DNA from 3 places in the Azospirillum sp. TSH20 genome. Region 3 is predicted to be linked to each of the others. Evidence: predicted binding sites of a transcription regulator. Region 3 holds the regulator's gene; each other region holds the start of a gene.
What was found. The regulator LexA, encoded in region 3, represses DNA repair genes until DNA is damaged. The targets are predictions, from matches to a motif close to ATGTTCTANTTTGGTTC.
Positions count from the first base shown of each region.

Region 1: TSH20_RS18175 (PA0069 family radical SAM protein) is a predicted target of LexA. The motif match lies at 4,375-4,391, and genes of this name have one in related genera.
Region 2: TSH20_RS14675 (septum formation initiator family protein) is a predicted target of LexA. The motif match lies at 5,405-5,421, and genes of this name have one in related genera.

Region 1 covers NZ_LGQU01000064.1:60,227-67,861, forward strand. The annotation lists gene TSH20_RS18155 (tetratricopeptide repeat protein) at 1-428, shown strand, start outside; gene TSH20_RS18160 (MFS transporter) at 570-1,874, shown strand; gene TSH20_RS18165 (hypothetical protein) at 1,980-2,213, shown strand; gene TSH20_RS18170 (hypothetical protein) at 2,514-3,200, shown strand; gene TSH20_RS18175 (PA0069 family radical SAM protein) at 3,257-4,348, opposite strand; gene ahcY (adenosylhomocysteinase) at 4,590-5,888, shown strand; gene TSH20_RS18185 (ATP-binding protein) at 5,959-7,407, opposite strand; gene TSH20_RS18190 (response regulator) at 7,404-7,635, opposite strand, start outside.
Region 2 covers NZ_LGQU01000050.1:38,358-45,992, forward strand. The annotation lists gene TSH20_RS14630 (response regulator) at 1-218, shown strand, start outside; gene TSH20_RS14635 (GlsB/YeaQ/YmgE family stress response membrane protein) at 328-585, opposite strand; gene TSH20_RS14640 (hypothetical protein) at 800-1,240, shown strand; gene rpe (ribulose-phosphate 3-epimerase) at 1,355-2,008, opposite strand; gene modA (molybdate ABC transporter substrate-binding protein) at 2,227-3,036, shown strand; gene modB (molybdate ABC transporter permease subunit) at 3,047-3,742, shown strand; gene modC (molybdenum ABC transporter ATP-binding protein) at 3,745-4,866, shown strand; gene TSH20_RS34965 (hypothetical protein) at 4,886-5,197, opposite strand; gene TSH20_RS14675 (septum formation initiator family protein) at 5,556-5,927, shown strand; gene pdhA (pyruvate dehydrogenase (acetyl-transferring) E1 component subunit alpha) at 6,122-7,141, shown strand; gene TSH20_RS14685 (pyruvate dehydrogenase complex E1 component subunit beta) at 7,258-7,635, shown strand, end outside.
Region 3 covers NZ_LGQU01000112.1:18,404-26,038, reverse strand. The annotation lists gene gltX (glutamate--tRNA ligase) at 1-1,191, opposite strand, end outside; gene TSH20_RS36220 (ComEC/Rec2 family competence protein) at 1,348-3,501, shown strand; gene lexA (transcriptional repressor LexA) at 3,652-4,374, opposite strand; gene glp (gephyrin-like molybdotransferase Glp) at 4,573-5,802, opposite strand; gene moaC (cyclic pyranopterin monophosphate synthase MoaC) at 5,807-6,310, opposite strand; gene TSH20_RS27435 (GNAT family N-acetyltransferase) at 6,307-6,780, opposite strand; gene trpC (indole-3-glycerol phosphate synthase TrpC) at 6,785-7,588, opposite strand; gene trpD (anthranilate phosphoribosyltransferase) at 7,588-7,635, opposite strand, start outside.

The DNA of each region.
Region 1 (7,635 bases), on a different contig from region 3:
CCCGCATCAACCCGGTGGAGACCATCGACGGCTTCGACATGGGCAGCTTCGACGTCTTCCGCTCCCCCGGCTACCAGCAGATCGACCTCGGCGCCGACGCCCACACCCCGCTGTCCAAGCCCTTCACCGCGCTGGATTTCGACTTCACCCGCAACATGCCGGAGGAGGGCGAGCGGGTGATCGACGTGACGATCGTCACCGCCGGCACCTGCCACGGCGTCGCCTTCTGGTTCGACCTCTTCATGGACGAGGAGGTGGTCTACAAGTCGGAAAGCCGGTCGCGCACCAACCACTGGAAGCAGGCGATGACCTTCCTGGAAAAGCCGATCGCGCTGTCCGCCGGCGACCGCCTGCGCATCGTCGCCCGCTACGACAACAACCAGATCTCCTTCGGGGTGGACGGGTTGGCGGGGGGCGAGCGGGGGTAAGCGGGAGCGCTCCCGATCTGTGATAAGGACGTCCGTCATCCCCGCGAAGGCGGGGATCCAGAGTTTCCCGTGCAAGTGTTTGAAGAGTCTGGATTCCCGCCTTCGCGGGAATGACGGGTTTCCCCCGCGGAGGGTCGAATTTTGCCAAATGCACTTGCTTCGCCCTCCCCCAACGCCCCTTCCCGCCGCGCCATCGCCTCCTGGTGTCTCTACGACTGGGCGAATTCGGCCTACAACACCATCATCACCACCTTCGTCTTCGCGGTCTATTTTGCCCGCGGCGTCGTCGGCGATCCGGTCGAGGGCACCGCGCGGTGGAGTGCCGCCATGACCGTGGCCGGTGTCGCCATCGCGCTGCTCAGCCCGGTGCTGGGCGCCATCGCCGACCGAGCCGGGCGGCGCAAGCCGTGGATGGCGCTGTTCACGCTGGTCACCGTCCTGTTCACCGCCGCCCTCTGGTGGGTGCGTCCCGATCCGGCCGACGCCGCCTTCGCGCTGGCCTGCGTGGTGGTCGCCACCGTGGCGTTCGAACTGGCCAACGTCTTCTACAACGCCACCCTGCCGGGGCTGGTGCCGGAGCGGCTGTTCGGCCGGGTGTCGGGCTGGGGCTGGGGCATCGGCTATTTCGGCGGGCTGGCCTGCCTCGTCCTGGCGCTGGTCGGCTTCGTCAAGGCGCCGGCCCCGCTGTTCGGCCTGTTCGGGATGGAGTGGGCCGACTGGGGGCCGCAGGCCAATGTCCGCGCCACCGCCCTGCTGGCCGCCGCCTGGTACGGGCTGTTCGCGCTGCCCTATTTCCTCTGGGTGCCCGACGAGCCGTCCACCGGCCACGGCCTGATCCGGGCGGCGCGCGAGGGGGTGGCGACGCTGGTCGCCACGCTGCGTCAGGTCCGGCGCTACCGCGAGGTGGCGCGCTTCCTGGTCGCCAGCGCCTTCTACCGCGACGGCATCAACACCATCACCATGTTCGGCGGCATCTTCGCCGCCGGCAGCTTCGGCATGAGCTTCGAGGAAATCCTCGTCTTCGCCATCGCGCTCAACGTGGTGGCCGGGGCGGGGGCCATCGGCTTCGCCTGGATGGACGACTGGCTGGGTGCCAAGCCGGTGATCCTGATCGCCCTGGCCGGCATGGGGTCGTGCGGCCTGCCGCTGCTGCTGGCGACCGACCGATTGTGGTTCTGGGTCTTCGCGCTGGGGCTGGGACTGTTTTTCGGGCCGGCGCAGGCGGCCGGGCGGTCGATGATGGCGCGGCTGGCCCCGCCCGGCATGTCGGGCGAGATGTTCGGGCTCTACGGCCTGACCGGCCGCTTCGTCGGCTTCTTCGGGCCGCTGCTGTTCGGGCTGGCGACCCAGGCCTTCGACAGCCAGCGCGCCGGCATGGCGACGGTTCTGACTTTCTTCGTCATCGGCTTCGGGCTTATGCTGGCCGTTCGCGAGCCGGTCCGTTAGAAAATGGGCCGCGTCAAAGCGCCGCACGTGAGACCATTCGAGGGCAGAGCTGTTACCTTCGTTTTTGCTGCGACGCACAAATGTCGAAGCCGAGGGGCACGGACCATGCTGCACATCAAAGACATCGAAGCCTTCGCCCGCATCAACGAGGCGCTGAACGACGAACCGGCCGAGACCGGGCAGACCGACCACGACACCACCAACGCAGGTCCGGCCCATCCGGCCCTGGTGATGGCGATGCTGGCGACCGGCCGCCTGCCGCTGTCGGCGCTGTCGTCCTCCGGGCAGAAGCCCGCCGCCCCGCTGCCGCCCTGGGGCAAGACGATCCGCCGATCCTGACGACACCTCGTCCGGGCGGGAAGCCGCGGAGATGGCGGGCAAGATCGACACGGATGTCACGGATTAAGACACGGATGTCACGGATGTGGCGTTCCGAAGCCATGGCTTCCGGTCGAAGCCGGAGCGTCCACAAGACCAAAAAATCCGTGTCATCCGTGTCTTAATCCGTGACATCCGTGGAAATGTTGCCCCGGACGCCGCGACCTCCCCGGCCACCAGCGGTCTTTGCATAAAATCTCCAATACCGGAAAAAATTCCCATAAGCTCTCCGCAGGACCCACCCTTCCGCGGAGCCGCCCCATGCCCGTCGATTCCCGCACGCTGAAAGACGACCGTTTCCCCTGCTGGGCGGAGGAGCCGCCGGTGCCATCCGAAGGCTCGCTGGTCCCGGGATCGCAGTTCCACGAGGAACAATGGATCATGGCCGCCGGCATGCTGGCGCGCGGCAACAGCTTTCTCCAGGTATCCCGCGCCATGGGCTGCAGCCGCACCACCCTGTGGCGGGCCTATTACGGCTCCAAGGATTTCCGCATCCGCGTCTGGTGGGAGCGTGAAGCCCTGAACCGCGAAGCCGAACTGCGCCTGTCCTCGCTCCGCGTCCTGGTGGCCGAACAGATCGAACGGCTGGTTTCGGCCGGCGACCCCTCCACCGTCCGTTGGCTGGCCGAACGCCTCGGCCTCTTCGCCGGTCTCGATACTCCGAGAGATCTCCCGGACACCAAAACGCAACCGCCCGGCCTGCAATCGCCCCGTCCCGAAGACCCGCCCGCCGTCACCGTGCCCGAACTCGACGACGATGTCCCCGGTGCGTTGCGCGAGCGCACGCCGCCCGATCCGGCCATGATCGCCGCCATCCTGGCCCGGGCGGAAGCGGAGGGTCCGAAGGGCGTCTTCCCCTGGACCGTCAACGAGCATGAACCCTATCCCAACCTCAACCCCGGCCCGGTGAGCCGCCGCGCCGCCGGTCCCTTCTCCCGGCGCCGGTAGGCGGCGGATGAAACACCACCCGGCCCCCTGTTCCACGCTGTTCCAACTCCCGCCCCTCACAGAAGCGACAGCTGATCCCCCACGGCCGGCGGCACCCGGAAGCGGCTGCAGTCGAGCTGCCAGCTCCGATCGCCCAGCCCATGCTTGCGGCAGGCCAGCTTGAAGCGATGGCGCAGCAGTTCGGCGTAAGGGCCGGTGCCCTTCATCCGCGTGCCGAATCCGGAGCGGTAGAGCGCGCCGTCGCGGCTCTGCCGCATCAGGCTCAGCACGCGGTCGGCGCGGTTGGGGGCGTGGACGCGCAGCCATTCCTCGAACAGCCCGGCGATCTCCAGCGGCAGGCGCAGCAGGATATAGCTTGCGGCGCTCGCCCCGGCCCCGGCCGCCGCCTCCAGGATCGCCTCCAGCTCATGGTCGTTCAGGGCGGGGATCATCGGGCTGGCGAGCACCGCCACCGGCACGCCGGCCTGCGTCAAGCTGCGGATCGCCTCCAGCCGGCGCGGCGGCGTGCTGGCCCGCGGCTCCATCACGCGGGCGAGGTCGCGGTCCAGCGTGGTGACGGAGAGCGCGACCGACGCCAGCCCTTCCGCCGCCATCGGCGCCAGGATGTCGAGGTCGCGCAGCACCAGCGCCGATTTGGTGATGATGCTGACCGGCTGCTTGAAGTCGCGGCAGACCTCCAGCACCCGCCGGGTGATGCCCTCCGTCCGCTCGATCGGCTGGTAGGGATCGGTGTTGGCCCCCAGCGCCAGCGGCCGGCAGTCATAGGATTTCGCCCGCAACTCCTTCGCCAGCAGTTCCGCCGCGTTGCGCTTGGCGAACAGCTTGGTCTCGAAATCCAATCCGGGCGACAGGCCGAGATAGGCATGGGTCGGCCGGGCGAAGCAGTAGATGCAGGCGTGCTCGCACCCTTGGTACGGGTTCACCGACCGGTCGAAGGGGATGTCGGGCGACTGGTTGCTGGTGATGATCGACTTGGCCGACGCCGGGGCAACAATGGTGCGGACGGGATCGGACAGCGCCTCGTTCCCACCCTCGGCATAGCCGGTCCAGCCGTCGTCGGTCAGGACGCGGGTCTCGCGCTCGAACCGCCCGGTGGCGTTGCTGACCGCGCCGCGGCCCTTGATCGGGGATCGCCGTATCTCGTCCATGCCCGCAGCTTAGCCGCGGCAGATGGGAACGTAAAGCGAACATAAAGGGATGTGGCCGGTCTTTCGATCACCGGTCTTTCCATCACCCTACCCAACAAACATAAAGATATCTTTATGCTTGCATGGTTCCGATGCCGCTGATACACCCTTGGCAAATTACAGCGGCAAGGCCGGGGATTCGATCCGGCCGGCGCCAATCATCGCTGCCCCAATCATCACTGCCCACCAGGAGTCATCCCTCATGGCCGCCGAATTCACGGACTACAAGGTCAAGGACATCAGCCTCGCGAACTGGGGCCGCAAGGAGATCACCATCGCCGAGACCGAGATGCCGGGCCTGATGGCCCTGCGGTCCGAATTCGGCGACTCCAAGCCGCTGGCCGGTGCCCGCATCGTCGGCTGCCTGCACATGACCATCCAGACCGCCGTGCTGATCGAGACGCTGACCGCGCTCGGCGCCACCGTGCGCTGGTCCTCCTGCAACATCTTCTCGACCCAGGACCAGGCCGCCGCCGCCATCGCCGCCGCCGGCATCCCGGTCTTCGCCTGGAAGGGCGAGACGGAGGAGGAGTTCTGGTGGTGCATCGAGCAGACCCTGCGCGGTCCGGACGGCTGGACCCCGAACATGATCCTGGACGATGGCGGCGACGTCACCCAGATCATGCACGACAAGTATCCGGAGATGCTGAACGACGTCCGCGGCCTGTCGGAAGAGACCACCACCGGCGTCCATCGTCTCTATGAGATGATGAAGAAGGGCACGCTGAAGGTTCCGGCCATCAACGTGAACGACAGCGTCACCAAGTCGAAGTTCGACAACCTCTATGGCTGCCGCGAGTCGCTGGTCGACGGCATCAAGCGCGCCACCGACGTGATGGTCGCCGGCAAGGTCGCCGTGGTCGCCGGCTATGGCGACGTCGGCAAGGGCTCGGCCGCCTCGCTGCGCTCGCAGGGCGCCCGCGTCCTGGTGACGGAGATCGACCCGATCAACGCGCTGCAGGCCGCCATGGAAGGCTATCAGGTCGTGACGATGGAGGATGCCGCTCCGCAGGGCGACATCTTCGTCACCGCGACCGGCAACGTCGACGTCATCACGATCGACCACATGCGGGCCATGAAGGACCGCGCCATCGTCTGCAACATCGGCCACTTCGACAGCGAGATCCAGATCGACGCCCTGCGCAATCTGGTCTGGGAAGAGGTCAAGCCGCAGGTCGACGAGGTGGTGTTCCCCGACGGCAAGCGCCTGATCGTCCTCGCCCAGGGCCGTCTGGTCAATCTGGGCTGCGCCACCGGCCACCCCAGCTTCGTGATGAGCGCCAGCTTCACCAACCAGGTGCTGGCCCAGATCGAGCTGTGGACCAATGCCGCCAACTACGAGAACAAGGTCTACGTCCTGCCCAAGCACCTGGACGAGAAGGTCGCCCGCCTGCATCTGGAAAAGATCGGCGCCAAGCTGACCACCCTGACCGACAAGCAGGCTGCCTACATCAGCGTGCCGACCGCCGGCCCGTACAAGCCGGACCACTACCGCTACTAAGCGGTCGTAGGGTTGAAAAAGAAGGGCCGTCCCGGTGGGGCGGCCCTTTTTCTTTGCGGCAATCAGAAGGTCAGAGCGGCAGCGTCACCGTCGCCCGCAGACCGCCCTCGCCGCGGTTCGCCAGGGTCACGTCGCCGCCGTGGCCGCGGATGATGCTGCGGGCGGTGGACAGGCCCAGGCCGACGCCGCCGGTGTCGCGGGAACGGGAGCGTTCCAGCCGGTAGAAGGGGGCGAAGACCTTCTCGAACTCCGCCTCCGGGATGCCGGGGCCGTCGTCGTCGATGTGGATCAGGGCATTGGCGGCATTGGTGCCGTCGGCGCCGGTCTCCAGCCGGACGATGAAGCCGCCGCCATACTTGATGGCGTTGTCCATCAGGTTGGCCAGCGCCCGGCGCAGCGCCACCGGGCGGCCTTCCGCCACCACATGGGCCGGGCCGTCGTAGAGGGCGCGGTGGCCGGCGTCGACGCGGTCGTCGCACAGGCTCTGCAGCAGGTCGGCAAGGTCGAAGCGGCCGCGCGGCTCGCGCTGGGCGTCGTCGCGGGCGAAGGCCAGCGTGGCGGAGATCATCGCCTCCATCTCGTCCAGGTCGGCCAGCATCCGGCGCTGCATCTCCGGATCGTCCACCAGCTCGGCGCGCAGGCGCAGGCGGGTGATCGGCGTGCGCAGGTCGTGGCTGATCGCCGCCAGCATCTGGGTGCGGTCGGCGACGAAGCGGGCAAGCCGCGCCTGCATCCGGTTGAAGGCGCGGGTGGCGGCGCGCAGCTCGCGCGGGCCTTCCTCGGTCAACGGATCGGCCTGCCCGTCGACGCTGAGCCGTTCGGCGGCGGCGGCGAAATTGGCCAGCGGCGCCGTCACCCGGCGGGCGGCCAGCAGCGACACCAGCAGGATCACCGCGGCGATCGCGCCCATCCACAACAGGAAACGCACGATGCCGAAGGGACCGGCCAGCGGATCGCCGCCGGTGAAGCTGAGCCACGACCCGTCGCCGAGCCGCACCGACAGCCGGACATGCGGCCCCCAGCGCCGCGGCTCGTCGCCGCCCATGAAGGGAGGATGCTGGTGGTCGTCACGGGGCGGGCGCTGGACCTCGACCAGGATGTTGCGGTCGGCGGTGTCGAGCGACTCGCGCAGCCGGCGCTTCAGCCCGTCGAACCGGCCGCTGGAAATGGCGTCGGGCGCCAGCGGCGGCGGGCGGTCGGGGCGCCATTCGACGCGCAGGACCGGATCGTCGATGGCGCGCACCACCCGCTCGCGGCCCGGCGGCGGCGTGCTTTCCACCAGCTGGACGATGGCGGTGATGCGCTGGATCAGCACGTTGGGACCGTGGATCGGCGGCCCCTCGCTGCGGTCGGTCAAATAGACCAGCGCGCTGATCGCCTGGGTCAGCAGCAGCGCCAGCACCACCGTCAGGGCGATACGTGCGGCAAGGCTGTCGGGGAAGCCCAGACGCAGGCGGCGCAGGCTGCGGCGGCGGGCCAGCCTGGATTTCGCCGTCATCTCTTCCGGCCGGGTGGTCACGATGCCAGTCCGCCGCTGCCGACGGTCGGGGTGAAGAGATAGCCGCCGCCGCGCACCGTCTTGATCAGCGTCGGTTCGGCCGGGTCGGGTTCGATCTTGCGGCGCAGCCGGCTGACCTGCACGTCGATGGAGCGGTCGAAGGGAACCGCCGACCGCCCGCGCGCCAGATCGAGAAGCTGGTCGCGGGTCAGCACCCGCTGCGGATGCTCGACGAAGGCGACCAGCAGG
Region 2 (7,635 bases), on a different contig from region 3:
TCCGGCTGGCCGATGGCGGCAGTGGGATCGAGATCGCGCGGCGGCTGAAGCGCGTGCGTGAACTGCGCGCCATCTTCGTCACCGCCTTCGACGACGACATCGAAGCCGGCGATGCCCGCCATCTGGGGCAGATCGTCCGCAAGCCCTTCACCAATGCCGGCATCCAGGCCGCCATCTCCCGCGCCATCTTCATGCCGCAGCCGGTGGCGCTGGTTTGATCCGCTCCGAAATGAAAAAGGGACCGCCGGCCGTCCGGTGGTCCCCTTATCTTGTCTGGCTATGTCTTGTCCGGCTTTCAGGCAAGCCGGCGTGTTCCGCTGCCGTCGCTTAGACCGTCGTCCGGCGGCCGGCGATCATGCGGTAGATGGCCAGGATGATGATCGCGCCGACGATCGCGCCGATGAATCCCGCTCCCTCGCCCGGCCGGTACCAGCCGACGGCGGCACCCAGATACGTCGCGACGAAAGCGCCGGCGATGCCCAGCAGGGTGGTGATGATGAAGCCGCCCGGATCGCGACCCGGCATCAGGAACTTGGCGACGATGCCGGCGATAAAGCCGATGATGATCGTCCAGAGAATGCCCATGGTGATTTCCCTTCCGTTGCGGGACCGTCTTCCCATGCCCAATAACGGGCAGAGACGCATTTGGTTCTCGCCGATGCGTGATCTTTTAGGGTGCCTCGCCTTTGGGTATCCGAAACACGACCGGGAACCTTTCCGGTGCCGGCCATGTTCTCCGCATCACGTTTCCGACGCTGCACTGCGGTGCCGCCACGGACGACTGTTTAGGAGATGCGTTATGAACAAGACCTTCATTTTCACCGCTGTGGGTGCCGTTCTGCTGTCGACCGGCGCGATGGCCCAGTTGGCCGGTTCCGCGACGACGCCGCAGGCCGGCTCCAGCTACACGGTGGGCTCGACGACCGGCGTGCCGCCGCTGAGCGCGCCGGCCCGCGGCCTGCCGTTGACCGACACCGCGCAGGGCGGCAAGGTCGTCGTGCTGGGCGAGAGCATCGGCGAACGCCAGCTGGCCGAACGGCAGCGGGCGGAGAGCATGACCCCGCCAGTCACCTATTCCGGGTCGAGCGCCGGGACCTACGGCTACAGCAACTCCGGTTCGAGCTATACCGCTCCCAGCTATGCCGCTCCGAGCTATTCCGGGACCGGATCGCAGACGGAAGGCAACATGAGCACGCGCGGCATGACTGGCGGTGCGCCCTATACGCCGCCGACCCGCTGACGAGAGCTGCGGCCGGGTTGGTGACCATTCCGGCCTGAATCGAAGCGGCCCCGCAACGCTCCTCCCATCCGGGGGAGCATTGCGGGGCCGTTTGCGTTTATTCGAACTGTTCGTTCAGCGCAGCGCGCGGATGTTGGCGGCATACTGGTCCGGACCGCCGGTGAAGGTGGCGGTACCGGCGACCAGCACGTCGGCGCCGGCCTCGATCGCCAGACGGGCGGTCTCCGGGTTGATGCCGCCGTCCACCTCCAGGTCGATCTGCTTGCCGAGCGCGTCGATGCGGGCACGCAGGTCGCGGATTTTCGGAAGCTGGCTCTTGATGAAGCTCTGGCCGCCGAAGCCGGGGTTCACCGTCATCACCAGCACGAGGTCGATGTCCTCCAGCACATGCTGGATGGCGTCCACCGGGGTAGCCGGGTTCAGCGAGACGCCGGCCTTCTTGCCCAGCGACTTGATCAGCTGGATGGTGCGGTGCAGGTGCGGGCCGGCCTCCGGATGGACGGTGATGATGTCGGCGCCGGCCTTGGCGAAGTCCGGAATGAACAGGTCCACCGGCGAAATCATCAGGTGGACGTCGAAGACCTTGGCGGAATGCGGACGCAGCGCCTTCACCACGCCCGGCCCGATGGTGAGGTTCGGCACGAAATGGCCGTCCATCACGTCGATGTGGATGTAGTCGGCGCCGGCGGCGTCGACCGCGCGGACCTCCTCGCCTAGCCGGGCGAAATCGGCGGAGAGAATCGAGGGGGAAATCTTCACGGCGCGCATGGGGCTTTCCTGGTGCGGGAGGGGGAGCGGGAAGTGGTTATGAAACTGGTCCGATCAGCCGCACTTCCTATCACGGGGCCGCAACGCAAGTCATGACATGATGCGGATGGCCGCCATGCCTCCATGGTGCGGATTGCACCGTTTACGCTTTACCGCAACCGCGAAGCGTTGTATCCGTTGGAATATAAGCGAAGCGATGAGTTCGGCAGGAGGTGGCGATGGTCGGTTTGAATGGGACGTTCGAGCGTCGCGTATTCACGGCGGCGGTTTCGGCAGTCGTGCTGGGCATCGGACTGACGGTCACCGCCCCGGCGGCGATGGCGCAGGACGTGCTGGTCCTGGCGGCGGCCTCGACCAAGAATGCGGTCGAAAAGCTGGCGTCCCAGTTCAAGGCGAAGACCGGCAATAGCGTGACGTCGTCCTTCGCCGCCTCGTCTGCGCTGGCCAAGCAGATCGAGAATGGCGCCCCGGCCGACATCTTCATCTCGGCCGATCTCGACTGGATGGACTATCTGCAGAAGCGCGATCTCATCAAGACCGACAGCCGGGTGAACTTGCTGGGCAACGAGCTGGTGGCGGTGGTGCCGAAAGGCTCGCCCCTGAAGCCCGACCTCTCCAAGGGCGGCAAGCTGGCGGACCAGTTGGGCGACGGGCGGCTCGCCACCGGTGACCCGTCGAACGTTCCGGTCGGGAAGTACGCCAAGGCGGCGCTGGAGACGCTGGGGCAATGGACGGCGGTCGAACCGAAGCTGGCGCGGGCCGACAGCGTGCGCGCCGCGCTGGTGCTGGTCAGCCGTGGCGAGGTGCCGCTGGGCATCGTCTATCGCACCGACGCCGCCATCGATCCGGGGGTGGAGGTCGCCGCGGCCTTCCCGCCCGACAGCTATCCGGCCATCACCTATCCGGCGGCCCTGGCGGCATCGTCGAAGAGTCCGGCGGGGGTGGCCTTCCTCGACTACATGAAATCGCCGGACGGCATGGCGGTGTGGAAGGAATTCGGCTTCGTTCCGGCACCCAAGGCGCCGTAAGCTCTGCCGCATGGAACTCCTGACGCCGATGGAAACCACCGCGTTGCTGCTGAGCCTGCGTGTCGCGGGCGTCGCCATCGCGTTGGGTTTGCCGGTGGCCGTGCTCGCCGCCTGGGTGCTCGGCCGTTATTCCTTTCCGGGCAAGACGCTGGTCGATGGGCTGGTGCATCTGCCGCTGGTCCTGCCGCCCGTGGTCACCGGCTATATCCTGCTGGTGACGATGGGGACCAAGGGAGTGGTCGGCGGCTGGCTCTACCAGACCTTCGGCATCAAGCTGATCTTCACGGCGGAGGGCGCGTCGCTGGCGGTGGCGGTGACCTCCTTTCCGCTGATGGTGCGGGCGATCCGCCTGTCGGTGGAGGCCATCGACGGCGGGCTGGAGGCGGCGGCGCGCACGCTGGGCGCCGGGCCGGTCGATCGCTTCTTCACCATCCTGCTGCCGCTGATGGCGCCCGGCCTGCTGTCCGGCGCCATCGTCGCCTTCGCCGCCGCGATGGGCGAGTTCGGGGCGGTCATCACCTTCGTTTCCAACATCCCCGGCAAGACGCAGACGCTGCCGCTGGCGATCTATGCCGCGACGCAGGAACCGGGCGGCGACGCGGTTGCGGCGCGGCTGGCGACGATCTCCTTCGGCGTGGCGTTGCTGGCGCTGATGCTGTCGGAGTTTCTGGCGAACCGGGTTCGCCGCCTGATCGGGCAGGTCTGACCATGCTCGACCTGCACATCCGCCAGACCCTGGGCGCCTTCACGCTCGACATCGCCTTCACCGCGGAGGAGCGCGGGGTGACGGCGCTGTTCGGCCGCTCCGGTTCCGGCAAGACGTCGGTCATCAATGCGATTGCCGGGCTGAGGCGGCCCGACGCCGGGCATATCCGCATCGGCGACACCGTGTTCTTCGACAGCGCACGGCGCATCGACGTGCCGGTGGAAAGGCGGCGCATCGGCTATGTCTTCCAGGAATCGCGGCTGTTCCCGCACATGACGGTACGCAGCAACCTGGAGTACGGGCTGCGCCGTGTGCCTGCCGGGGAGCGGCGCATCGCCTTCGAGCCGGTGGTGGAGTTGCTGGGGCTGGGCCATCTGCTGGACCGCCGGCCGCGTGGCCTATCCGGTGGTGAAAAACAGCGGGTTGCCTTCGGCCGCGCCCTGCTGGCACAGCCGCGCCTGCTGCTGATGGACGAGCCGATGGCCTCGCTCGACGCCGCCCGCAAGGCGGAGATCATGCCCTATATCGAGCGGCTGCGCGACGAGATGAACATCCCCATCGTCCTGGTCAGCCACGCGCTGGACGAGGTGGTGCGGCTCGCCACCACGATGGTGCTGATCGCGGAGGGCAGGGTGCGTGCGGCCGGACCGGTGGGCGCGGTGATGGGCCGGCTCGACCTGTCGGCGGTGACCGGTGCGCATGATGCCGGTGCGGTGCTGGACCTGACGGTCGAGCGCCATGTTCCGGAGGATGGGCTGTCGGTACTGGCTTTCGACGGCGGGCACCTGACGGTGCCGCAGATCGACCGCCCGCCCGGCGCGGCGGTGCGGCTGCACATCCATGCCCGCGACGTCATCATCGCCTTGCAGCAGCCGAGCGGCGTCAGCCTGCGCAACGCGCTGACCGCAACCGTTGCGAAGGTGGCGGAGTCCGGCCCATCGTCGGCCGACGTGCGGCTGGCGGTGGGCGGCTCGTTCCTGATCGCGCGCATCACGCGGGCGGCCGTGCGTGAACTGGAACTGGTGCCCGGCCGCCCGGTGGTGGCGCTGGTCAAGGGCATCGCCTTCGAACCGGACAGCAGCGGCGAGGCATCGGACCGGCGGAGGCGGGTGGTGGACGTGTGACCGTCCACCACGTCCTGCCTTACTGGCTGCCCGACGGGGTGGGGGAGCCGCCGGTGCTGGCGCCGCCGCCGGCCGAACCGCCGGCCGTCGAGCCACCCGGCGCCGTACGGGTGGCGCCGCTGGTCTCGTTCATCGAATTGCCCGACGTGCCGCCCTGTACCGGAACGCCGGTCGAGGGCGGCGGGACGGTGGTGGAGCCGCTGCTCGACCCGCTGCTGGTGGTCGGGCTGCTCTGGTTCGACGCGTTGGAATTCTGGGCGTTTTGGTCGTCGCAGGCCGCCAGACCCAAAAGCAGGGCGGGCAGGGCCACGATCAGAAACTTGCTGCGCATGGGGTATCGCTCCTCAGCCAGTTGGCGGCGCCGTCGGCGGGACCGGAGGTGCGAAGACGCAATGGACTCGGACCCGGACACAACGGCACCGTGTGGGTCCAAACACGCCACCGCCGGTTTCATTCCATGCACCTTCGCTCTATGCCGGGTGGATGGCTGTACCTATGAGCGGGAGCGTAGCCCGATGGGACGCCCGATTGCCGACGAGAACTTTACGGGAACATGTTGTCGACTTGTGGGTTGGGCGTGACGGATACCCATTACTGGGTTGCGCAAAGATCACGAAGCTTTTGCGACTTGGCTGTTCCATCTTTTTCGTTTGACCGGTGGAAAGCCGCTGTGATTCCATCGTGCCACCATGACGATGATCGCCGACCTCACCGACACGCTCGCCCGCGCCGCCAAAAGCGCGCTCCGCCAAGCAATCATGCCGGCGCTGTGCGCTTGCGTGGTCGCCTACTTCGCCTACTACGCGATCCATGGCGACCGCGGGCTGGTGGCGATGAAGCAGATCCAGGGGGAAATCGCCCAGGCCGAAGAGGTCCTCAACCAACTCCACACCGAGCGGGAGGACATGGAACGGCGCGCCCAGCTGCTGCGCGGCGACGGTCTCGACCGCGACATGCTGGAGGAGCGGGCGCGGCTGATGCTGAATTTCGCTAACCCCCGCGACGTCATCGTCAAGCTTCCCAAACTGGCCGATCCGGAAGGGGCGAGCCAGCAGAAGTAAGGGGATATCAGCCGATTAACCGAATCGCGGTTAATCTGAAATAGCGCTGCAAAAACAGACGTTTGCGCGAGCCCTGAAGCTCGTGTAGTGTGCGCGCCATATTCGCTTCCGGTGCGGGCTCTCGCATGCCCGCAACGCGCGGCGGCAAAAGGTGTTGTCAACGACCTTTGCCGCTTGAACCCTGGGGAGGAATCATGGCCGCGTCCCGACGCCGTTCCACCAAGGCGCAGACCGACACCGCGCCCGCTCAAGCCGTCTCTTCCGAAGAGCTTCTTCATTACTATCGCGAGATGCTGCTGATCCGCCGCTTCGAAGAGAAGGCGGGCCAGCTGTACGGCATGGGCCTGATCGGCGGCTTCTGCCATCTTTACATCGGCCAGGAAGCCGTCGTCGTCGGCGTGCAGGCGGCGCTGAAGGATGGCGACACCGTCATCACCAGCTACCGTGACCACGGCCACATGCTGGCCTGCGGCATGGAAGCCAAGGGCGTGATGGCCGAGCTGACCGGCCGCATTGGGGGCTACTCCAAGGGCAAGGGCGGCTCGATGCACATGTTCAGCCGCGAGAAGAACTTCTACGGCGGCCACGGCATCGTCGGCGGCCAGGTTCCGCTCGGCACCGGTCTGGCCTTCGCGCACAAGTACCTCAATGACGGCGGCGTGTCCGCGGTCTATTGCGGCGACGGCGCCATCAACCAGGGCCAGGTGTACGAGAGCTTCAACATGGCGGCGCTCTGGAAGCTGCCGGTTCTGTTCGTCATCGAGAACAACAAGTACGCCATGGGCACCTCGCAGGAGCGTGCCTCGGCCGGTGAACTGCATCAGCGCGGCGCTGCCTACGGCATCCCCGGCTATCAGGTCAACGGGATGGACGTGCTCGAGGTGAAGGCCGCCGCCGACCAGTGGGTGAACTACATCCGCGAAGGCAACGGCCCGGTCATCCTGGAGATGAAGACCTACCGCTACCGCGGCCACTCCATGTCCGATCCGGCCAAGTACCGGACGAAGGAGGAGGTCGAGAAGATGCGGTCGGAGTCCGATCCCATCGACCAGCTGAAGTCGAAGCTGCTGGCCGGCGGCCATGCCGACGAGGACAAGCTGAAGGAGATCGATCGCGCTGTGAAGGCGATCGTGACCGAATCGGCCGAGTTCGCGCAGCAGAGCCCCGAGCCCGATCCGTCGGAGCTGTGGACCGACATCCTGGTCGAGAGCTGACCGTCGTCCACCGTCTGGTCCTGACGTCAACGAAAAGCAGGAGCGGCGCCAGAGGGACGGGTTGCCCCCATATAGGGAGCGGCAACCGGTTTCCCCGCGCCGCCGGAGGTTGAGGAATGCCGATCGAAGTGCTGATGCCGGCCCTGTCGCCCACCATGACCGAGGGCAAGCTGGCGAAATGGGTCAAGAAGGAAGGCGACACGGTGAAGTCCGGCGACGTGCTCGCCGAGATCGAGACCGACAAGGCCACCATGGAAGTCGAAGCGGTCGATGAAGGCCGCGTCGGCAAGATCCTGGTGCCCGAAGGCACCGACAATGTCGCGGTGAACACCCCCATCGCCATCCTGCTGGAAGAGGGCGAGGACGAGAGCGCGCTGTCCAAGGGCGGCAACGCCCCGGCCGCCGCCGCTCCGGCCAACGCGGCCCCGGCTTCGGAAGAGACCAAGGCCGCCCCGTCGGCGGTGCAGGCTCCGGCGCCGACCGTGCCGGCCGCT
Region 3 (7,635 bases):
AGCCGCCAGTTCTTTCAACAGATTGCGGCCCTTTTCGTCCAGCAGCGCGGACGCTTTTTCGTCATAGCTGAGCGGCTGCGGCGCGACATAGAAGCGTGCGCTCTGCGCCAGATCGACCACGGTGCGGGCGCGCTGCTTCAGGCCGTTCATGGCCCGCGTCAGAAGGTCGCGTTCGGCGTCGCTCAGGCCGCGGCCGAGTTCCGCCTCCAGGCGCGGGGCGATCAGACCGAACAGTCGGGAATCGTCGGCAAGCCGCATGTAATGGGCATTCAGATTCTCGAGCTTGGCGAAGTCGAAGCGCGACGGCGAGCGGCCGATGCTCTCCAGGTTGAACCACTCGATGGCCTGTTCGGTCGAGATGATCTCGTCGTCGCCATGCGACCAGCCGAGCCGCAGCAGATAGTTACGGACCGCTTCCGGCAGATAGCCCATGTCGCGGTAGGCATCGACGCCCAGCGCGCCGTGACGCTTGGACAGCTTGGCGCCGTCGGGGCCATGGATCAGCGGGATATGGCCGAAGCGCGGCAGGTCCCAGCCCATGGCGTTGAAGATCTGGATCTGTCGGAAGGTATTGGTCAGGTGGTCGTCGCCGCGGATGACGTGGGTGACGTTCATGTCGTGGTCGTCGACCACCACAGCCAGCAGATAGGTCGGGGTGCCGTCGGCGCGCAGCAGGATCAGGTCGTCGAGCTGGGCGTTCTGCACCGTCACCTCGCCCTGGACAAGGTCGTTCAGGACGGTCTGGCCCTCCTGCGGCGCCTTCAGCCGGATCACCGGAGCAACGCCCGGAGGGGCATCGGAATCGGGACGGTCGCGCCAGCGGCCATCGTAGCGCATCGGCTGCCCGGCCGCCTTCTGGGCGGCGCGCATCTCCTCCAGCTCTTCCGGACTGCAATAGCAGCGATAAGCCTTGCCGGCGGCCAGCATCTGGTGCGCCACCTCGGCATGACGGTCCTTGCGCTCGAACTGGCTGACGGCGTCGCCGTCCCAGTCGAGCCCCAGCCACTTCAGCCCATCGAGGATGGCGTCCACCGCCGCCTGGGTCGAACGTTGCCGGTCGGTGTCTTCGATCCGCAGCAGGAACTTGCCGCCGGTGTTGCGGGCGTACAGCCAGTTGAACAGGGCGGTGCGGCCACCGCCGATGTGCAGAAAGCCGGTCGGCGACGGAGCGAAGCGGGTGACGACGGTCATCGGTCTCTCAATTTCCGGTTCGGCGCTGGTATGATGCGCCGGTGGTTCGACACCGTGGTTTAACACAGCCACCCGGCTTGGAGGCAATGCGATGCGTGCATGGACGGTCGTTGAAGGGCCCGCGGGCGGCATCGCTGCGCCGGGAAGCCGCTGCCGGTGACCGCCGCCGGCTGGCCGGAGGAGGAGACGGATAACCCACCGGCGCTCAGCGGACGATGGCGGCGCCTGTTGGCGCGCGCCGGCAGGCGACTCGCGGCGTTGGCAGGGGCGGAGGGGGAGCGTTGGGTTCTGTGGCTGCCCGTCGCTTTTGGGGCGGGGGTGTCGCTGTATTTCGGGTTGCGGCAGGAACCGGTCTGGTGGGGCGGACTCGCGGCGGTCGGCGGGGCGGTGATCCTGTTGTTGGCTGTGCGGCGCTGGTTCGCGTTGGCCGGGGTAGCGACGGCTCTGCTGATGGCGGCAGCCGGATTTCTGGTGGCGCAGGCGCATACGGCGCGCATGGCGGCGCCGGTCCTGACCCGAAGCATCGCGGGCGCCACCGTCACCGGGCGGGTGATGGCCGTGGAGCGGCGACCGGGTGCTGTGCGCATCACCATGCGGGAGGTGACGGTCAGCAGACTGGCACCGGAGCAGACGCCGGCCGCGTTGAGAATCCGCCTGTCCGACCGCAACCCCGCGCCCGCTCCGGGATCGGTGGTTCGGCTGCGGGCGACGCTGTTGCCGCCGCAGGCGCCGGCGGAACCCGGTGCCTTCGACTTCCAGCGGCGGGCCTGGTTCATGGGTCTGGGTGGGACCGGCTTTGCCACAGGGGCGGTGGAGCAGGTGGAGGCGCCGCCGGTGACGGGATGGAGCACGGTTGCCATCGCCTTCGAACGGGCGCGGGGAGCCATCGCGGAGCGCGTCGCGGCGGCGATCGGCGACCCGGTGGAGGCGAGCGTCACCACCGCGCTGCTGAATGGCGAGGAGTTCGGCATTCCCGAAGCGACGCTGGATGATTTCCGCAACAGCGGGCTGGCGCATCTTCTGTCGATTTCCGGCCTGCATGTCGGCATCGCGGCGGGCATCCTGTTCTATGTGGTGCGGGCGCTGCTGGCGGCGGTGCCCTATATCGCTCTGCGATGGCCGATCAAGAAGATCGCGGCGCTGTTCGGGATCCTGTCGGCGCTCGCCTACACGCTGCTGGTCGGAGCGCCGTTGCCGACGGTGCGGTCGGTGCTGATGACCGGCATGGTGATGGGGGCGATCATGCTGGACCGCCATCCGCTGAGCATGCGGCTGGTCGCCTTCGCCGGGCTGGTCACCATCGCCATGGACCCGGAGGGGATGCTGGGGCCGAGCTTCCAGATGTCTTTCGCGGCGGTGGTGGCGCTGATCGCGGCGTTCGAGCGTGGCAGTGTCAGGCTGGCGGAGTGGCGGCGCGACGCGGGATGGTTGGTGCGCGGGCTGTTCTATGTCGGCGGGATCCTGCTGACCAGCGTGGTGGCGACGCTGGCGACCTTGCCCTTCTCGCTCTTCCATTTTCAGCAGATTGCCTTTTATGGCGTGCTGTCGAACCTGATCGCGATTCCCATCACGTCCTTCTGGGTCATGCCGTGGAGCCTGATCGCCTACGCGCTGCTGCCCCTCGGGTTGGAGGCGCCGGCGCTGATTGCCATGAATTGGGGCGATCGGGCGGTGATCTGGACCGCGGAGTTCTTCGGTCGGTTGCCCTGGGCTTCGCTGACGGTGCCGGCGATGCCGGTGGAGGGATTCGCGGCGCTGGTGGTGGGCGGGCTCTGGCTGTGCGTATGGACGCGGCGGTGGCGCTGGCTGGGGATGCTGCCGATCCTGGCGGGGTTGGCCTCGCCGATGCTGGTGGAACGGCCGGACGTGCTGGTGGCGGGGGACGGGACGGTGGTGGCGGTGAGGCTGCCGGACGGGCGGCTCAGTGGCTCGGGCAAGGGCGGCGGGCGGCTGACCGAGACCTGGAGGGAGCGCGACGGGGAGCGGGCAGCGGCGGAGCCCTGGCCGGCGGCGGGCGGATGGAGCGAAGGCGGGCGGTCGCTGAGTTGCGATGCGCTGGGGTGTCTGTACCGGGTGCGGGGGAAGACGGTGGCATTGCCGCGGCTGCCCGATGCACTGGACGAGGATTGCGGATCGGCGGACGCGGTGGTGACGGCGGCGGTGGCGCGCGGGTGCCGGGCCGGTTTGGTGGTCGACCGATGGGCGCTGCGGCATGAGGGAGCGCATACGCTGACGGTGACGGAGGAGGGCATCCGGGTGGAGACGGTGCGAGGGCTTAGGGGGGATCGGCCCTGGACCGGGGGGAGATGAAGGCCCGTCGGAGTTAGACCCCCTCCCTAGCCCTCCCCCGCTCTCAGCGGACCTTCGGTCCGCCTGCCGCGTCAGCACAAAGCGAAGCTTTGTGCGAGAGCTGGGCGGGAGAGGGAATTGAGCTTCGTGCGGGAGAGCCCCGACCGCAGGTCAGTACTTGCGGACGAGACCGACCAGCTTGCCCTGTACGCGGACGCGGTCGGCGCCGAAGATGCGGGTTTCGTAGGCGGCGTTGGCGGGCTCCAGGGCCACCGTGTTGCCCTTGCGGCGCAAACGCTTCAGCGTCACCTCGCCTTCATCGACCAGCGCGACGACGATGGTGCCGTTCTCCGCCGCGTCGCAACGCTGAATGATGATGGTGTCGTGGTCGAGGATGCCGGCCTCGATCATCGAATCGCCGGAAACCTCCAGGGCGTAATGGTCTCCGCCGGTCAGCATGGAGGCCGGAACATCGACGAAGGCACTGTTGTCGCGCAGGGCCTCGATCGGCGTGCCCGCGGCGATACGGCCGTAGAGCGGGAGCTGAACGGTCTCGTTGGCGGCGGGCATCGTGGCGGGAGGCGTGGTGTCGCGGCCGGCAAAGGCGAAATCGCCCTTGATGACGTTGGGCTGGAACTTCGGCTTGGGCGCCGCGCTGCGGCTGCGGGCGGCGTCCAGGCCTTCCGGCAGGCGGAGAACCTCGAGCGCGCGGGCGCGGTGGGGCAGGCGGCGGATGAAGCCGCGTTCCTCAAGTCCGGTGATGAGGCGATGGATGCCCGACTTGGACTTCAGCCCCAGGGCGTCCTTCATCTCGTCGAACGACGGCGAGACACCGCCCTGGCCGAGCCGTTCGTGGATGAACAGCAGCAATTCGTGCTGCTTGCGCGTGAGCATGGATGCCTCCCGGCCGTCGCCAGACTGAAGATGGAACAAAAACTAAACGTTGCTCCATGTTCTAGTTTGGTTCCTGCCGCGCGTCAAGCCCCCCGGCGGCTTCTTTTAGAACTTGAACGGAACATTTCGAACAGTGTGAAACAGTTTTCGGGATGCTGTTCAACTGTTCCATCCGTCGTTCGGGGGGTGTTCCAAGTCCTAGATGCTGAGCGCTCCATCGGTCAGGGGGAGCACGGTCACCATGGCGCCGGCCGGTTCCGGATCGGCGTTGGGCGGGCGGAGGATCAGGCAATCGGCCTGGGCATAGAGAGTGGTGATGGCGCTGTCCTGCCGGGCGAAGGGGGTGACGGTCAGGACGCCGTCGGGGCCGGCGGCGAGCGTCGCACGGAGATACTCCTCGCGCCGGTCGTTGGCCTTCAGCGCGGTGGTCAGGCGGGCGCGCAGCGGCAGGCGGTCGTCCTCGGGCGGCAGGCCCTGCAGCAGACGCAGAATCGGGCGCAGGAACAGCACGCCGGTGACGCCGGTGGACACCGGGTTGCCGGGGAGACCCAGCAGCGGCACCGATCCGGCGCGGCCGAACATCAGCGCCTTGCCCGGCCGCATCGCCACGGTCTGCACCTCCAGCGCCACGCCGCGTTCGGCCAGCACGTCGCGCACGAGATCGTATTCGCCATGGGCGGCCCCGCCGGTGGTGACCAGCAGATCGCACCCTGCGGCCCCCTTCGCCAAGGCCGCCACACTCTCCGGCGTATCCTTGGCAATTCCCAGATTGTGGGCGAGGCCGCCCTGGGCGGTGACGAGGGCGCAGAGGCCAAGCGCGTTGGTGCTGACGATCTGGCTCGGCCCCAGCGGATCGCCGGGCAGGGCGATCTCGTCGCCGGTGGCGAGGATTGCGATGCGCGGCCGGCGATGGACCGAGAGCCAGGGCACATTGCCGCCGGCAGCGAGCGCAATGTCGCGGGCGGTCAGGCGACGTCCCTTCGGCAGAAGCTCCTGACCGAGGGTGAAGTCGAATCCCGCCTCGCGGATGAAGCGGCCGGCGACCACGGCGCGGCCGATCCGGACGGTGGCGTCGTCGGCGCTGCAATCCTCCTGCATCACCACGGCGTCGGCGCCATCGGGCAGGGGCGCTCCGGTGAAGATGCGCACCGCCTCACCAGGGCCGACGCTGCCGTCGAACGCATGGCCGGCGGAGGATTCGCCGATGCGGCGCAGGGGGACGGGCGAGTCGGCGGTCGCGGCGGCGATGTCGGCGGCGCGCACCGCCCAGCCGTCCATCGCGGCGGCGTGGAAGGGCGGCTGCGTCAGCCGGGCGATCACCGGCTCGGCGAGCACGCGGCCCAGCGCATCGGGCAGGGCGACGGTCTCCGCCGGCAGAGGGGCGAATGCCGACAGGATGCGGGCGCGCGCCTCGGCGACGGAGATCATCAGATTATGCTCCTGCGGATGGGACGGCGGTGGTGGACGCACCCCATTCGCCGCTCTTGCCGCCGGCCTTGTGCAGCAGGCGGACGTCGGTGATGGTCATGCCGCGGTCCACCGCCTTGCACATGTCGTAAACGGTCAGCGCCGCGACGGTGACGGCGGTCAGCGCCTCCATCTCCACGCCGGTCTGGCCCTTCAGCTTGCAGGTGGCGGTCACGTCCACGGCGTTGCGGGCGGGATCGCAGGAAAGGTCGACCTTGACCGAGGTCAGCATCAGCGGGTGGCACAGCGGGATCAGGTCCGGCGTGCGCTTGGCCCCCATGATGCCGGCCAGCCGGGCGACCGACAGAACGTCGCCCTTCTTCACTCCGCCCTGCATGATGAGCGCCAGGGTCTCCGACTGCATCAGCACGGTGGCGGCGGCGGTGGCGGTGCGTTCGGTCTCCGCCTTGTCGGAGACGTCGACCATCACCGCCTTGCCCTCGGCGTCGAAATGGGTGAAGCCGGTCATCGGACGGTCTCCAGAAGCGGTTTTTCCATGAAGACGCTGACGCCGTTGTCTTCATAGCAGGCATATGGGCCGCGGTCGGCGAACCCGGCCTTGCGGTAGAGCGCCAGCGCCTCGTGCTGGTGGATGCCGGATTCGAGCAGCAGGGCGGTCAGCCCCTCGTCCCGCGCCTGTTCCTCCAGCCGGGTGAGCAGTCGGTCGCCGATGCGGTGGCCGCGGGCGGCGGGATCGACATACATGCGCTTCACCTCGCCGTAACCGGTCGGATCGACGCGGAGTGCGGCGCAGCCGACCGGAACGCCGTCTTTGCGGGCGACGAAGAAGCGAACGTCCGGCGCCTCCAGGGAGTCGATGTCCAGCAGATGGCAGGTGTCCGCCGGATAGAGGTCCAGCAGATAGCGATCGAGCGCGGCGACCAGGGCGATCACCGCATCCTGACGCGGGCTTTCCGCGGCGATGGCGATGTCGGGCATCGCGTCACACCGGAGACAGTAGGGCGCGGGTGGCGGCGGTCACGTCGGCCTGCCGCATCAGCGATTCGCCGACCAGGAAGCAGCGCGCCCCGACCTTCGCCATCCGGGCCAGATCGGCGGGGGTGTAGAGCCCGCTTTCCGCAACCAGCATGCGGTCGGCCGGGACATTGGCCGCCAGTTCCTCCGTCGTCGCGATGTCGACGGCGAGCGTCTTGAGATTGCGGTTGTTGACGCCGAGCAGCGGCGTCTTCAGCAGCAGCGCACGGTCCAGTTCGGCGCGGTCATGCACCTCGACCAGCACGTCCAGACCCTGGCCGATCGCGGCATCCTCGATCTCCGCCGCCTGGGCGTCGGACAGCGAGGCCATGATGATGAGGATGCAGTCGGCGCCCAGCGCGCGGGCCTCCACGATCTGATAGGGATCGACCATGAAGTCCTTGCGCAGAACCGGCAGATCGACCGCGGCGCGGGCGGCCACCAGATACTCGTCCTTTCCCTGGAAATAGGGCTCGTCGGTCAATACCGACAGGCAGGTCGCCCCGCCCTCGCGATAGGCGCGGGCCAGCGTCGGCGGGTCGAAGTCGGCGCGGATCAGGCCCTTGGACGGGCTGGCCTTCTTGATCTCGGCGATCAGCCCGTAGCGGCCGGCCTCCACCGCGGCGCCGAGCGCCCGGATGAAGCCGCGCGGCGGGTTGGTCTCGTTGGCGGCCTTGGCGGCGGCCTCGACCTCCGACAGCGGGCGGGCGGCCTTGCGGGAGGCGACCAGCGCGCGCTTGTCGTCGTTGATGCGGGTCAGAACGTCGCTCATCAGGCCACCGCCTCGTTGGTGATGGCGACCAGCCGGCGAAGGCGGTC